3 regions of the Shewanella sp. 10N.286.52.C2 genome follow, and region 1 is predicted to be linked to each of the others. Evidence: predicted binding sites of a transcription regulator. Region 1 holds the regulator's gene; each other region holds the start of a gene.
The links. Region 1 encodes LexA, which represses DNA repair genes until DNA is damaged. Its sites were predicted from a motif close to TACTGTATNNNNATACAGTA; they were not measured.
Positions count from the first base shown of each region.

Region 2: the regulator LexA is predicted to act here: its motif matches at 1,462-1,481, upstream of recG (ATP-dependent DNA helicase RecG).
Region 3: the regulator LexA is predicted to act here: its motif matches at 2,792-2,811, upstream of BCU94_RS10675 (DNA polymerase II).

Region 1 is NZ_MCTV01000088.1:8,961-14,073, reverse strand. It holds gene mtr (tryptophan permease) at 1-445, opposite strand, end outside; gene plsB (glycerol-3-phosphate 1-O-acyltransferase PlsB) at 457-2,877, opposite strand; gene lexA (transcriptional repressor LexA) at 3,256-3,873, shown strand; gene BCU94_RS19430 (SulA-like leucine-rich domain-containing protein) at 3,870-4,376, shown strand; gene coxB (cytochrome c oxidase subunit II) at 4,807-5,113, shown strand, end outside.
Region 2 is NZ_MCTV01000035.1:68,454-73,566, reverse strand. It holds gene recG (ATP-dependent DNA helicase RecG) at 1-1,289, opposite strand, end outside; gene BCU94_RS12690 (response regulator transcription factor) at 1,550-2,179, opposite strand; gene BCU94_RS12685 (sensor histidine kinase) at 2,179-3,339, opposite strand; gene BCU94_RS12680 (tetratricopeptide repeat protein) at 3,433-4,137, opposite strand; gene BCU94_RS12675 (AMP-binding protein) at 4,314-5,113, opposite strand, start outside.
Region 3 is NZ_MCTV01000026.1:108,690-113,802, reverse strand. It holds gene BCU94_RS10685 (TSUP family transporter) at 1-657, opposite strand, end outside; gene dinG (ATP-dependent DNA helicase DinG) at 666-2,741, opposite strand; gene BCU94_RS10675 (DNA polymerase II) at 2,850-5,113, shown strand, end outside.

The sequences.
Region 1 (5,113 bases):
CCGCTTTGGTACTGATGATCACCACTGCAGCAAGTACGACGGCAAACACTAACCCTGCGATCGGTTGAGGTAAGTTAATCCCCATCCCCGCAAGGGTGTGATTAACAATCGAGCCACCACCACTGATGTAAGCATAGGTCAGGATGTACAACACAAAAGCAATAGATAACCCGTTAATAATCCGCCAAAACTGGCCTAAGGTTACCTTAGTTAAGGTGTCAAAACTGTCACCGGGTTTAAAATGCAAATTGGTTTCAAGTAGCATCAGACCTGACACCAGCATACAAAACCAAATACCAATTAACATGACTAATGAATAGCCAAACCACATGCCTGCACTGACCACAGGCAAAGAAAACATACCAGCACCGACTGTGGTACCGGCGATGATCATAGCACCGCCCAATAAGGATTTATTTTGCGGTTGAGATTGTGTCGAACTCATAAAATTAGTTATTACCCATGTTCCATTGTGACACTATCAACAATGGTTTTTCGAACAGATAAACGCAGCATACCATTGGCATGATCACGTATTCGGATGACTTCAAATTGATTATCGTTAGCGGATAAATACCCTAATTCTTTTAATTTCACACTCAAATTATTGTAGAGCTTTTTATCATAAAACTCAGGCGCAGTAATTCCATGTAAAGCACCTAAACGCTGAGCCAATAAATGGCTGGCGCTTTCTAAATCAGAACGCTCAATTTCTGGTTTGTAAGCCAGTAAATTAAAGATAATCGCGTAACGCTGTAGGGTCTCACTGACCGTGGCGGACAATAACATTAACTGAGTGACATTACTTTGATTGACTTCAAAGTGATCGCTACCGGAAATTAGCTTTTGTTCAACAAACAAATCAAGCACTTGATCCACATAGGCACTTAAATCTTCAATGCCCATAAACAGCTCAGCTTTCAATAATGGGTAAAAATCATTAACAATTTGCTGGATTTTTTCTCGGCTAAATTCTTCATATTGCACCAAGCAACTGGCGATTAATGAAGGCACTGCCATTAGATGAATTATGTTATTGCGATAATAGCTCATCGCAATCACTGAGCTATCTTCAATTGCGATAATTTCGCCGATGGCATCTGTGGTTGAGGTAAATTTATTCAGCGACAAACATTGCTCAACTAGGTCATGAGCTGAGCCCTCAGCCACCGACGCATACTCAGTATAAGGAACATCCTTTAAGATTTTCAGGTAGAGGTCTAGCTGGGTTTCAAGCTCACTGCGCTGCAGGGCGTTTTGCTCTGAAGCCAGCAGCGCCATACTTGCTAATGTCACCGAACTCGCTGCGGCGGCGCCATTGATGTTAGTCATCACTTTATTGGCCAATACATTTACTGCTGGCGTTAACCATGATGGCTTTTGATCCGGATCTTGAGCAATTTCTTCACGCCAATTTGGCGATTGTTGATTTAAAAATTGCTGCACATTGATTGGCTCGCCAAAGTTAACGTAACCTTGGCCAAAGTTGCCTAATTTACGCAGCGCACCAAAGACCTGCCACACTGATTCTTTTTGCTTTTTCTTACCGCTTAACTCTTTATGATAGGTGGACACTTCCATCACATGATCATAACCAAGATAAACTGGCACTAAGGTTACTGGGCGTTCAATGCCCCGCAGTACACAGTTAACTGTCATCGCTAACATGCCGGTCTTAGGCGCTAATAAACGACCGGTACGAGAACGACCACCTTCGGTGAAGTATTCAACCGAATAGCCTTTAGCAAATAACTGATCTAAATACTCACGAAACACTGCGGTATAAAGTTTATTACCGTTAAAGCTACGACGAATAAAGAAAGCACCACCACGGCGGAACATAGGGCCTGCTGGCCAAAAGTTTAAATTAATACCGGCGGCAATATGCGGCGGCACCATGCCTTGGTAATACAAAATATACGACAGCAGTAGGTAATCCATGTGGCTACGATGGCAAGGCACATAGACAATTTCATGACCATCATGATGCAGCTTACGCACTTTTTCAGCGCTTTTAATGCTAATACCGCTGTATAACTTATTCCACAACCAAGTAAGAAAGCGCTCAGCAATACGCACTAAGCTGTCTGAGTAATCCGCTGCAATTTCATCTAAATACTGAATCGCTTTTTCGCGGGCTTTGTCTTCAGGAATTTTTTTATTAAGCGCTTCTTCTTTTATCGCTTGAGCAATGGCATCAGACTTTAATAATGAGTTGAACATTGCCTGACGATTTGGCAGTTGTGGGCCTGTCATCACTTTACGTTGGCGTCTAAAGTGCACTCGCGCCACACGGATAAGTTTATGCGCAATACTGACATCAGTGCCGTGTTCATCAGCCATATAACGTAGCGACATAGCATTTGAGAATTGAATAAAGCTATGGCGACCTAAGAACAAAATCATCAACCATTTACGTAACCAGGTCGGGTTTTCACGCTCAAATACGGCTGCGGTCATGGTGTCATCTTCTTTACCAGGGATACGTCCCCAATACAGACTCACTGGCACCAATTGAATATCAAGTTGATCATTTTTTTTATGTAAGGCTAATAAGCTGGTGAAGTTATCAACAAATTTTTCGCCACTTAAACGCTTGCCAAATAGAGGCTTACGACCTTCAATACACACAATTCTAGGGGTATTTAAGCCATCAACGTCTAGTCGCTCATAAGGGCTCGGTAAGCCATATTTGGCGGTCACTTCATTTAATGCCGCAATATCACTGAGTGATTCTGTCTTCATCACATAGACCACTGGTTTATCTGGGTCTAAGTTCAGATCGGCAAAGGGATCTTCAGGCACAACAACCGTGTGCACCATCAGTTTTTGAATCCAACGTAATGATTTTGCTATGATTGAGTCAGGTTTTAACATGAGTGTTCGCATATTCAACATCAATTAATTGGCCATAGAATACCAGATAATGGTTCAGTTTCACTAACAAGGGTCTATACAGAGAATATTTGTTCAGTAAAAATAGCCATATCCGAATAACAACCAACCTATTTTCAATCAACACTACTGTATAAATATACTGTTTAAACAAACGATGTGAGAAATAGCCAATTTCATCGGTTTAAAAAGCTGACTTACCTTCATTAACTAAATAATTAAATTACAGATACTTAACCGTGCCCCCATATATAGCCAACAAGAATTAGATGATAATAGTTAAATTAATTTGGTTAATACTTGCGCGACCACCGATACTGTATATAATGACAGTCACTGTATAAAAAAACAGGAATCAATATGAGACCTTTAACGCCACGCCAAGCTGAAATATTAGAGCTAATTAAATGTAATATCGCCGAAACAGGTATGCCGCCAACTCGTGCAGAAATTGCAACTCGATTAGGCTTCAAAAGCGCCAATGCCGCTGAAGAACACTTAAAAGCACTGGCAAAAAAAGGCTGTATTGAAATTATTCCTGGTACCTCTCGCGGGATCCGCATGGTGCAGGTGGAGGAGGAAGTTGAAGCAGGCTTACCACTTATCGGCCAAGTTGCTGCAGGTGAACCTATCCTTGCTCAAGAGCATGTTGAACAGTATTTCCAAGTTGACCCAGAAATGTTTAAGCCCAATGCTAATTTCTTACTACGCGTTCGAGGCGACAGTATGAAAGACATTGGTATTTTAGAGGGCGACTTATTAGCAGTGCATAAAATGCAAACTGCCACCAATGGTCAAGTTGTAGTGGCACGTCTTGAAGACGATGTAACCGTGAAAAGATTTGAAAAGAAAGGCAATATTATTTATTTACATGCTGAAAATGCAGAATATGAGCCGATTAAAGTTGATTTAAGTTGCCAAAACCTAACGATTGAAGGGCTTGCTGTTGGCGTTATTCGTAATGGAGGTTGGTTATGAACACATTAATAGGCAATGCACCGCGTCACCCTGGATTATGGGTAGATATGGCATCTGATCCCTTACCCACTAAACAAGGGATTGAAACCAAGCGCACCCAAAACCAAGGCTTAACTGAATTGACTCAATTATGCAGTCAGTTAGCCATTTTAAGTCAGCAAGGCCGTTGGATTGTACTGATTAATCCGCCGCATATCGGTTATAAGCAAATTCTTGCTAATGCCAATGTTCGTATGGACAGAGTATTGTTAGTTCACACCAAAGATGAAGTCGAAACCCTGTGGGCGATGGAAAAAGCGCTCACTAACGGTACTTCAAGTGCAGTAATTACTTGGACACCACCATTAGATGCCCGCGACAATCGCCGCATTCAATTGGTTGCCAAAAATGCCTTAGCCCAAGGGATTATCATTGAAGATGTAAATACTCACTTACCTGAAGGCGACCCATTAACGCAAACTTTAGCAGTACCGACTCGGGTAAACCTTACCTCGTTTCACTAGTAAAATATGACTAAAAAAGCCCTTCACTACGCTGAGGGGCTTTTTTTTGCACTTTTTTCAGCAAATTAGATGATAAAGTGATCTTGATCAATATTTAATCTCCAAGTAATGTAGTTAACAAGGTAGTAACAATTTATCGTACTGCCGAGAATAAATGTCAAAAAGATACAAACGCTATTAAAAGATTGAGCTGGTACCGTGCGGTATAGAAAGCCTTGAATGTAAAGCGTCAAATATAATTGATAAGTTCAGTATTAGGTACAAGTGTGGCACCGTAACGTAATAACATAATTGAGTTTTCAAGCTCAAAGCCACCGTGTACTTTGAAATGATCAAACTTTTTCGGGTATGAAAAGTTTGCATAGAGCAGAGTATTACTGTGTGGCTTTTCTTTGTAATTGCAATTCGCAATTAGCAGAGGAGTAGTCTTGTGAAGCGATTGTTGTACGGATTAATGGTGGCGTTGCTTGCAACCCCACTCACAGCGGCAGAGATGCCCTTAAACATGACTCAAGGTGTAACAGAGATCAGTGGCCAGGTTTACGACCTGCATATGATTATTTTGTATATCTGTTGCGCCATTGGTGTCGTGGTCTTTGGGATCATGATTTATTCCATGATCTATCACAGAAAATCTAAGGGTGCAGTTGCAGCCGACTTTCATGACAGTACCAAGGTTGAAATAGCTTGGACAGTATTGCCATTTCTAATCCTAATTGGCATGGCAATCCCAGCAA
Region 2 (5,113 bases), on a different contig from region 1:
GGAATTGGCGTAGCTGTCATTATTAATTGATGCGGATGAAAGCCTTGGCTGACGCCTTTTTCGCGTAATCCTAAGCGTTGATGGACCCCAAAACGGTGTTGTTCATCAATAATGATTAACGCGAGCTTATTAAAACTGACCTGCTCTTGGAAAATAGCATGGGTGCCAATTACCATGTTGGCGCTGCCATCGGCGATATCAGCCAATGATTGTGTTCTGGCTTTGCCTTTTAACTTGCCTGCTAACCAGCCCACTTTTAGCCCTAATGGTTCAAACCAGGCGGCAAAGTTGACTGCGTGTTGCTCTGCTAATAATTCCGTCGGTGCCATCATCGCCACCTGATAACCATTTTCAATGGCTTGCAGGGCTGCTAAGGCGGCCACTAAGGTTTTACCCGAGCCCACATCCCCTTGCACTAAGCGCATCATAGGTGTGGGCTTTTCAATATCAATACCGATATCAGCTACGACTCGTTGCTGGGCCCCTGTTGGCTTAAAAGGTAAGGCTTTTAAAAATGGATTTAATAGCTGGCCGGTGGCGGGTAAAGTCACCGCTTTATCAAGGTTATTGCGCTGACGTAATTGCAGCATACTTAAGTTATGGGCCAGTAACTCTTCTTGGACTAAGCGCTGCTGAGCGGGGTGCATGCCTTGCTCTAAATCGGCTTGGGCGATGTTATTGGGCGGTCGATGGATTAAGGATAATGCCTGACCAATGCTCATATTGTTGGGTTGCAGGGCTGGTGGTAGTAACTCTGTTAAGCCACCTTGATTGAGCATAGTTAGTGCCTGCTCGGTGAGCTTAATCCAACTGGCTTGTTTTAATCCTTCAGTCGAAGGATAAATAGGGGTCAGTGAATCACTCAGGGCTGGGTTTTCGCCAGCTTTAATGATTTTGTATTCTGGGTGGATTATCTCAAAATGGCGGTTGCCGCGCTTGATTTCACCATAGGCCCGAATTATCGCGCCGTTTTGCATGCCATTTCGCTGGGCAACCGAGAAGTTAAAAAACCGCAATGTGAGGTAACCACTTTCGTCGGCAATATTGCAGGTCAGCATACGTCTGCGACCCGGCACAATTTGGGTTGAGATGATTTCAGCTTCAACTGTGGCGTACATCGCGGGATAAAGAGCATTGATGGGATAGATTTGGGTGCGGTCTTCATAGCGCAGCGGCAAATGAAACAGTACATCTTGCACTGTCTTAATGCCAAGCTTTGCCAGCTTTTCAGCGGCTTTTTTAGCGACGCCTTTTAAGTCGGTAATCGGTACCTGATCCAATGGTTGCAAATCTAGCATGCCTTTATCTATTGAGTTGACCACAGACTTCATCACTTAGACTTTGTTGATATTGTAAAGCTCGCTGATTAAAGTGAGTCATTCACTTTGGGGTTAACTTTGACAGTTATCCAAAGAGTTATACAGTCAACTTTATCGCCCTGATGCTTGTTAGCAATGATAGTACTGTAAATATATACAGATGTTATGGCTTATCTTAGCAGAGTTTTAATACAAGGCAATATTAATCCAGATATCAGGCTTAACTGCCTCTATAACCAGCCTTTTTGTTTAGCTATTCGTGCCGCATCTATGCGATTGGTGGCATTGAGCTTGGAGATCGCTTCAGAAAGGTAATTCCGCACAGTACCTTCGGCGATAAATAACTGGGCGGCGATATCACTGGTTGATAAGCCATCACTGGCTAATCGTAGCGCTTTTCTTTCTTTATCATTGAGTGGGTCAATATCACCAATGGCGCTGATCGCCAGCTCTGGATCGATAATTTTTTTACCTGCCATCACCTGTTTAATAGCGTTGACTAGACTTTCAGATGGCGCATCTTTTAGCAAAAATCCCTCGACGCCACAACTGAGTGCTCTTTTGATGTAACCTACGCGGCCAAAAGTGGTTAAGATGATGATTTTAGTTTTAGGTTGCATTGTTGCAGCCTCGGCTTGATATGCTGCGAGCCACTGAGCCAGCTCAACGCCGCTGTGACCGGGCATTTCAATATCACTGAGCAGCAAATCAAAATGCTGCTCTTTAAGCATTGCCATGGCTTGGTTACCATCTTCTGCTTCTGTGATATCGACTTCACCGAGTTCATCTTTGGCAAGGGTAAGTAGGGCAGATAATGCCCCGCGCACCATGGCTTGATCTTCTGCTAATAAAATCTTCATTAAGGCTGTTCCGTGTCGTTGTCAACTTTAGGTTCACTGACTTGCTCTGCTTCAAGGGGCAAACTGATGCTAAAACGGTAGCCATCGTTAATATGATAACTAAACTTGCCGCCCAATAAGTTCACTCGCTCTCTAATGCCTTTTAAGCCATTACCTTCTTTAATAACTTTGGTGTTAGCATTGTCACTTAGGCTAACAATAAGCTGCTTATCCAAGGTGTTAAAGCACCATACACATTGACTGGCTTGGCTATGTTTGAGCATATTATTAACTAATTCTGTCAACATTAGCCCTAGTTGAGTTTCTTGCAAAGGTGTTAATGGTGGTAATTTACCCTCGAGATGTACTTCAATTTCTTTTTGTCTTAATAAACTGCATAGTTGATTGACCGTATCTTGTAAGCCTTTATGTTTGTAATTAGAAACCGTTTGGCGAATTTCAGTTAAGCTGTTTCTGGCGATATCAGCAAGTTCCTGTAAATGCTGTTTTGCAACAGCAAGCTCGCCTGCTTCAACCAGTTTTTCGGCGAGTTGTGCTTTCAGTGCAATGGAAGATAAATTGTGCCCCATGATGTCATGTAAATCGCGCGCAATACGTTCACGCTCCAGTGCCGTTGCTAAGTTAGCGATTTCATCATTTGATTGTCTTTGTTGGCGCCTGATGCGTTCATTGTTATGCTCAACCACGCCAAATAGCCCCACCACAAAGGTGACTAACATACCGTATAGCGGAAAATAGTAAGCTTCATAGCCCACGATGTAATTAAGTAGCCACAGCCAAGTACTGATAAGAATAAAGCTAATAATGGCGGTGCGCAGTGAATAGAAAAAACCAATAAAAAAACCGGCAAAACTGAAAAATGAAATGGAGCCGCTGGTAAATATGGTGGCAATGCTCGCAGTGATGAGCATTAAAGCAATAGGATATTTCCCTTGAGCGGCTGAGCTTTTGTAAGCCCAAAAGTACCCATATAAGAAGGGAAATATGAGTAACAAGCTGACACCGACCCGAGCCCAATCATCCCGCATAAACCAAAGTGGAATAAAGTAAAAAATCAGATTGAGCAGATATACCCAAGCTGTTTTTTGTCGATAGGCTTTTTCTGGGTGAACGCGAGTGTTGCTACTATTGACCGAGTGTTTGGTATTGATATTAGACATGAAGCCTCCTTGCGAAGTTAGCATACTGCAACCGAGTCATAATGTGTATGTCTGCAGTAGCTAGCTTCAGCAGCTAGCTTCAGCAGCATCGGATTAACGCGCTTGTTGTTTAAGTAAAAAATTTGCCCAAGCGTAATTAGGATCAATTTCTACAGCGTGTTGCCAATCATTAATTGCTTCTTGTTGACGACCTAATTCTTGCTTAGCGATTCCGCGCCAGGTGTACGCTTCAGTATGCCCCCAGCAGATATCAACACATGGTAGTTCATAAAAACGAATCGCATCAGTGGCATACTGCTCAGCTTTATCCATACCGCCGCCATATTGAGCGGGAGTATAAAAGGCGCTCATTGCTCTGACTAACGCAATACGAGGGTTTTCAGGGCTGAGTTGTTCTGCTTGAGCCAGTAAAGCACTTACCTTCATTCCCAGAGATTGTCCTTTGCTTGAGTCATTGGCGATTTGCATACCGTAAACAGACGCCAGTAGCGCCATTGACTCAGCATCGTCTTCACGGCTCAATACAGTTTCAAGTGTCGTCTGTGCCTCATTCAGGGCTTTTTTAGCCACTCCGCGCAGACCGCTAATATTGGCTGTAATGGCGGTGCGATATTGTGCATAGGCGTGTTCATAATCCACAGATTGTTCGCTGAGAACCTTTAGCTGTTGTAGATCCATTGTGTTGGCTGCCATATCGATAGCGCCGATATCGGCATTGCTAGCACTACTGACTAACGTCAGTGTTACCGCCATGACGGTTGATTTTGAGATAAGAGATTTTAAGATTAGTGATGTCATGATTAACTCCGTTTATTGCATTTAAGGTGTGTTGCTACGGAGTTAGTATCTAACAAAGGGCTTGCACAGGGCAGACACAAACGTCACCAGTTTGAGGTGACAAATGTCATTGATAAAAAAGCCGCCGGCTTGTTAAAGCTTAGGCGGCCAATATATTGAAGCGAATTACTGTGGTGCTAAATCTCGTCTTCCCAGCACACTTTAGCGCCGCGAATACCGTCAACTTTGGCACTGAACTGCTTTTCTAACACATGACGCTTAATTTTAAGTGTAGGGGTTAGGGCATCATTTTCAATGGTCCAAGGCTCTGTCACTACGACAATGGCATCCACAACTTCATGGGACTCAAGGTGCGGGTTAACTCCATCTAGGGTCGCTTTCAGTGACGCGCGCACTTCTTCGCGGGCTTGCAAGGCTGAGCCTTCAGATAATTGCACTAAGGTGATCGGGTGCGGTAAGCCTGAGCCAATGACACAAAGTAGCTCAATGTGCGGATCTTGGGCTATTTTACGCTCAATAGGCACCGGCGCCACATACTTACCTTTAGAGGTTTTAAAGTTATCTTTAACGCGGCCAGTGATAGAAATGTAGCCATCTTCATCGATTTCACATAAGTCACCCGTATGGAAAAATCCATCAGCATCAAAGCATGCTGCTGTGGCTTCTTCTTGCTTGTAATAACCTGTCATCAAACCTGGGCTCTTAACCATTAACTCACCTTCATCGGTGCGGCGAACTTGGCAGCCTTCAACAGGGCGACCCACGCTACCAATTTTTGAGGCATTAAATGGGAAGTTAATAATTGAGTAAGCACAGTTTTCGGTCATGCCCCAGGCTTCTGAAATATTCATGCCGATTTTGTTGTACCACTCTAATTGAGATGGTGGGATGGGGGCTGATCCTGAACCTAATAAACGGCAATGCTCTAAGCCTAAACCTTTTTGGATTTTACGTTTAACTAAGCCGCTAACCAGTG
Region 3 (5,113 bases), on a different contig from region 1:
CGCCATCATACAAACACCGATCCACAAACCTAATATCCAATCCACTTCGCCTAATAAGGCAAAAATGACTAATGCGGTAACATTACTCACTGAGGTCATTAGCCTTGCTAAGGCGCAGCTGTTTAATAATGGCAGCTTATGCAGCCTGATGCTGGATACTGTCCAAAATGCGCCAATACCGGGGCCTGCAAAACCATCATAAGCACCTAAGGTCATTCCTTGCACTATTTGTTTGTTTTGAGATGGCAACCCGGTGGGTTGATTGATGATAGTTTCGCCCATCGCTTTGGGACTTATAAGGGTGTAGATTGCAATCCCGATAATGATCAGCGGTAAGATTTTTTCGAGCCAAGCAGCATCAATAAAATAAACTAAAAAACTGCCGATGATGGCACCTATAAAGGTCGTCAAAAATGCAGCCCGCCAGAAGGAAGGTTTAATGAGTTGTTGTTTGTAGTAGGTATAACCTGCAGTAATAGAGCCGAAACAGGCTGCGAGCTTATTGGTACCCAATGCTAAATGGGGTGGAACGCCCATCGTTAGCAGTGCAGGGATAGAAAGCAAACCGCCACCGCCAACAACGGCATCTATAAAACCTGCAACAACACCAATTATCGCCAGAATGACCCAATGACTAGGGTCTAACAAAAATTCCAAAAAAATACCTATTCAATAACTTTACGAAATGGCGGTAGGGCATCGAGTAACGATTTACCGTAACGCTTGGTAATTAGGCGGCGGTCTAAAATAGTCACTCGGCCATAATCGTCTTCTTTGCGCAGTAATCTACCACAACTTTGGATTAATTTACGTGACGCATCTGGAATGGTTAATTGTAGGAAAGGGTTGCCACCTTTGCTTTTTATATATTCCGCATGTGCTTGTTCAACTGGTGATGTCGGCACTGCAAAGGGCAGTTTGGTGACAATCAGGTTGGTAAGGTAATCCCCAGGTAAATCTAATCCTTCTGAAAAACTGCCTGTGCCAAAGATAATACTGGCTTTTCCGGCATCACAACGGGCTTTATGTTGAGTTAGCACCTGTTGTCTTGGCATAGTTCCTTGAACAAATAACTGCTCTTTAGGCATTTTACCTATAATTTGATCTGTCACCTTTTCCATTTGCCAATAAGAGGCAAACAGCACCAATGTTGCCATTTCATCTTCAACTAATGCCAATATCTGCTCTGCAAGCTCATCGGTAAAGGCTTCATCTGTAGGCTCATTCTTCATTTGAGGAATAAATAATGTGGCATTATTTTGATAATCAAATGGCGATAGTAACGCCAAAAAGCGGCTGCCATCATTTAATGATAACCCGACTTGATGGGCAAAATGATTAAAATTATTCAGCGCCCGCAGTGTTGCGCTGCACAATACAACACCTGCGGCTTTTTGCCACAGCATAGATTCGAGCATGAAACCCACTTCAATAGGAGACGCACAAAATAAATAATCCTGTTGTTTACCTGTGATCAGTTCAGCCCAGCGCGCCATGGGCGCACCTTTTTTTGAGTCTTCTTTAGCGAGCATTTTCCATAATTTATGCAAGTTTTCTAAACGCTGGGAAATAAAGCCTGCTTCTGAAAGCACTGTTTCTGATTGATGTTTAGGTAACTCACCATCTTTTATCGCTTCACTTAAAACGGTTTGAATTTTATTAAATTGCTTTAATGCAGAATTCGATGCTGAAGCTAAGTTTTCGGCCTGTATGAGTAATGACTCTGGTAATTTGCCATTTTCAAATCTTAAACGGGTTTCTGGGTTGGCAAAGAGCTGCGGCTGGGTATCACAAAAATGTGCCACTTGATTAAGCTGGCTAACCAGCTCATTAATGTGATCTAGCATCGCTTGCACTGGTGCAATAATATGAGTGGTTTTTAATTGGTTTTGTAATTTAGAGCAGGTTTTACCTGCCTTTTCTAGCCAATCAGCTGTGCCGCGAAGACTTGCTTGGGCGCTGGAGAAATCTCTGGCAACTGTTGGCAGATGATGCGCCTCATCGATGACATAAAACATCTCTTCAGGCTCTGGTAAAATAACGCCGCCGCCCAGTTCTAAGTCGGCAAATAACAAACTGTGGTTAACAATGAGTACGTCCCAGGTTTCGACATCTTCACGGGCTTTATGAAAAGGGCAGTTATGATGATTGGATAACTGACGATGGCAGCTGTGTTTATCACAGCATATTTGCTGCCATAAAAAGTCAGGAACAGGTTGCTCTAAAGTGTCGATTTCACCGTTCCACTTTTTATCTTGGTAATCTTTATGGATTTTTTTGAGTTGGTCAATCTGGCTTTGATCAGGCTTTGTCTGCCACATCGCCATTTGTGAGGTGTCTTCGGGGCCAATCATGGCTTCAAGCTTTGCTAAGCAAACATAGCGCTGACGGCCTTTGACTAAACCAAATTTAAAGTCTACCCCAGACTGTTGCAAAAAGAAGGGTAAATCTTTATGCAGTAATTGCTCTTGTAATGCTACGGTTGCCGTTGCTATACAGACTTTTTTCTTGCTGGCAATGGCTAACGGAATCGTGCCAAGAATATAGGATAAGGATTTACCAATACCGGTGCCGGCTTCACAAACCATAATGCGACGGTGTTTGTCATATTCACCGGCCAGTGTTTTAGATATTTCAGCCACCATATAGTTTTGCTCACGGCGAGAGCGAAAATTTGGCATTGCCGCCGCGATATCTTTATAGATAGTGCGGATCTGACTTTTGACTTTATCCGTTAACATGAGTGACCTATTCGCATTCTTTGCTTACTGTTTATGTGTTCGCTGTTATATGCTGTACATAATAACAGTGAATTGAACTGCACGAAATATTTAATCGAGCCAAAAACTATGACAGTAAGCGTAAATAAGGTGACTTCTATCAAAGGGCGAGTGTTGACGCGGCATTCAGCTTTTCGTGATGGTCGACTTATATTGCAATATTATTTAAAAACGAGATCTGGCCCTGTGCTGATAGAAGTGGACGGGGCTGAAGTAGTGTGTTTTTGCCGTCAAATAGATATACCAAAACTCGCAGGACATATTCATCAAGGTTGCAGAATCGAAACTATCGCGCTTAAAAACTTTAATCACCAAGCTATCGCCTGTATTTATTTAAAGTCAGCCAGTGTACAAAGGCAGTTATTGCGGATTGCCAATGATATGGGGATTGAGATTTATGAGGCAGATATTAGGGCAGAGCAGCGATATTTGATAGAACGCTTTATTGCCTTTGATGTTGAGTTTATCGGGCAATCTAGTTTAGAGGCTGATTTATGTAACAGTCAGAATACCAGCTTAAGTCAATTGCCGGTGTACCAAGCTGTAAAAGCAAGAAAAAGCGATAATGACATCTCGCTTTCTATGATTTCGTTGGATTTCGAATGTAGCCCTAGCGGCGAGTTATATTCAGTTGGCTTATATGGGCAAGATTATCAATTAGTCATTATGGTGGGACAGCCTCAAGAGTCAGAGCACTATATTCAGTGGGTGGTTACCGAAGTTGAGCTTATTAAGCGATTAATTGATTGGTTTGCCGAATATGATCCTGATGTCATTATTGGCTGGGCGGTCGTCACTTTTGATTTGTCACTATTGTATAAACGTTGTCAGTTACATTCGATACCGTTAACCATTGGTCGTGGGGCGACGGTATTAAGCTGGAAGGTTGAAGATAAGCATCGCCCTGAAACCTTATCTTTACCGGGGCGAGTGGTGCTAGATGGCATCGATTGGATTAAAGCGGCATTCTATCATTTTGAACGCTATTCATTAGAGCACGTATCGCAACAATTACTAAATGAAGGCAAGGCTATTGACCATGTTGATAATCGCAGCCAAGAAATCTGTCATTTGTTTGCCCATGATAAAGTCGCATTGGCGTTTTATAATATTACCGATTGCCGCCTAGTATGGGATATTTTTGATAAAACCCAGTTGCTGGCTTTTGCCATTGAACGGGCCAAACTAACCGGCTTAGAATTTGGCCGCGTTGGCGCATCTGTTGCTGCTTTTAATAATTTATACCTACCGCACTTACATCGAAGCGGTTTTGTTGCCCCTGCTCACCCAGCTAGTGATGGACTTGAATCTCCTGGTGGCTATGTGATGGATTCTATCCCGGGTTTTTACAAAGATGTTTTAGTGTTGGACTTTAAAAGCCTTTATCCATCAATTATTAGAACGTTTTTGATTGATCCCAAAGGCTTGGTGGTGGGCGAACAGCAGCCTGACGAAGTGACTGTGCCGGGTTTTCTCAATGCAAGATTTAGCAGAGACAACCCCATATTGCCAGAGCTAATAACAACACTCGCGCAGCAGCGTGAGCAAGCCAAACAACTTAACAACCAACCTCTGTCCCAAGCCATTAAAATAATCATGAACTCTTTATATGGCGTATTGGGCTCTAGAGGCTGTGTGTTCCATGATGCCAAGCTTGCAAGCTCGATTACCATGCGTGGCCATCAAATCATGAAGCAAACCAAAGCTTGGATTGAAGAGTTGGGTTATAAGGTGATTTATGGTGATACCGACTCTACCTTTGTGTGGTTAGGAGAAAAGCATCAAATAGACGATATTAGTCAGTTAGGTCATATGCTGGCACAGGAAATTACCCAAAAATGGGCCGATTTTTGTGCTACCAAGTTTCAGTTAAAAAGTTATTTGGAACTTGAATTTGAAAGTCACTTTAATCAATTTGTCATGCCGACATTAAGAGGCTCAGATGCTGGCAGTAAAAAACGCTATGTAGGGGCGACCACTGACAAGGAGGGGCAATTAGCACTGACCTTTAAAGGCATGGAGCAAGTCAGAAGTGATTGGAGCCCTTTAGCCAGAAGAATGCAATATCATTTATACTTGTTATTATTTACCCAAGGGGACGTTAGAGGCTATTTGTTAAAGCAAATTAAGGAGCTTCAAAATGGCTCATTTGATGATGAACTAATTTTTAGAAAACGCCTAAAGCGTAACATTGAAGATTATACGGCTAAATCTTCACCACATGTGAAAGCCGCAACGCGTCTATGTCAAATAACAGGTAATTCGGAGCTTGGTAAAAGAGGCACCATGATCGCTTACAGGATGACTCTGAATGGTGCGCAACCTATAGAAGC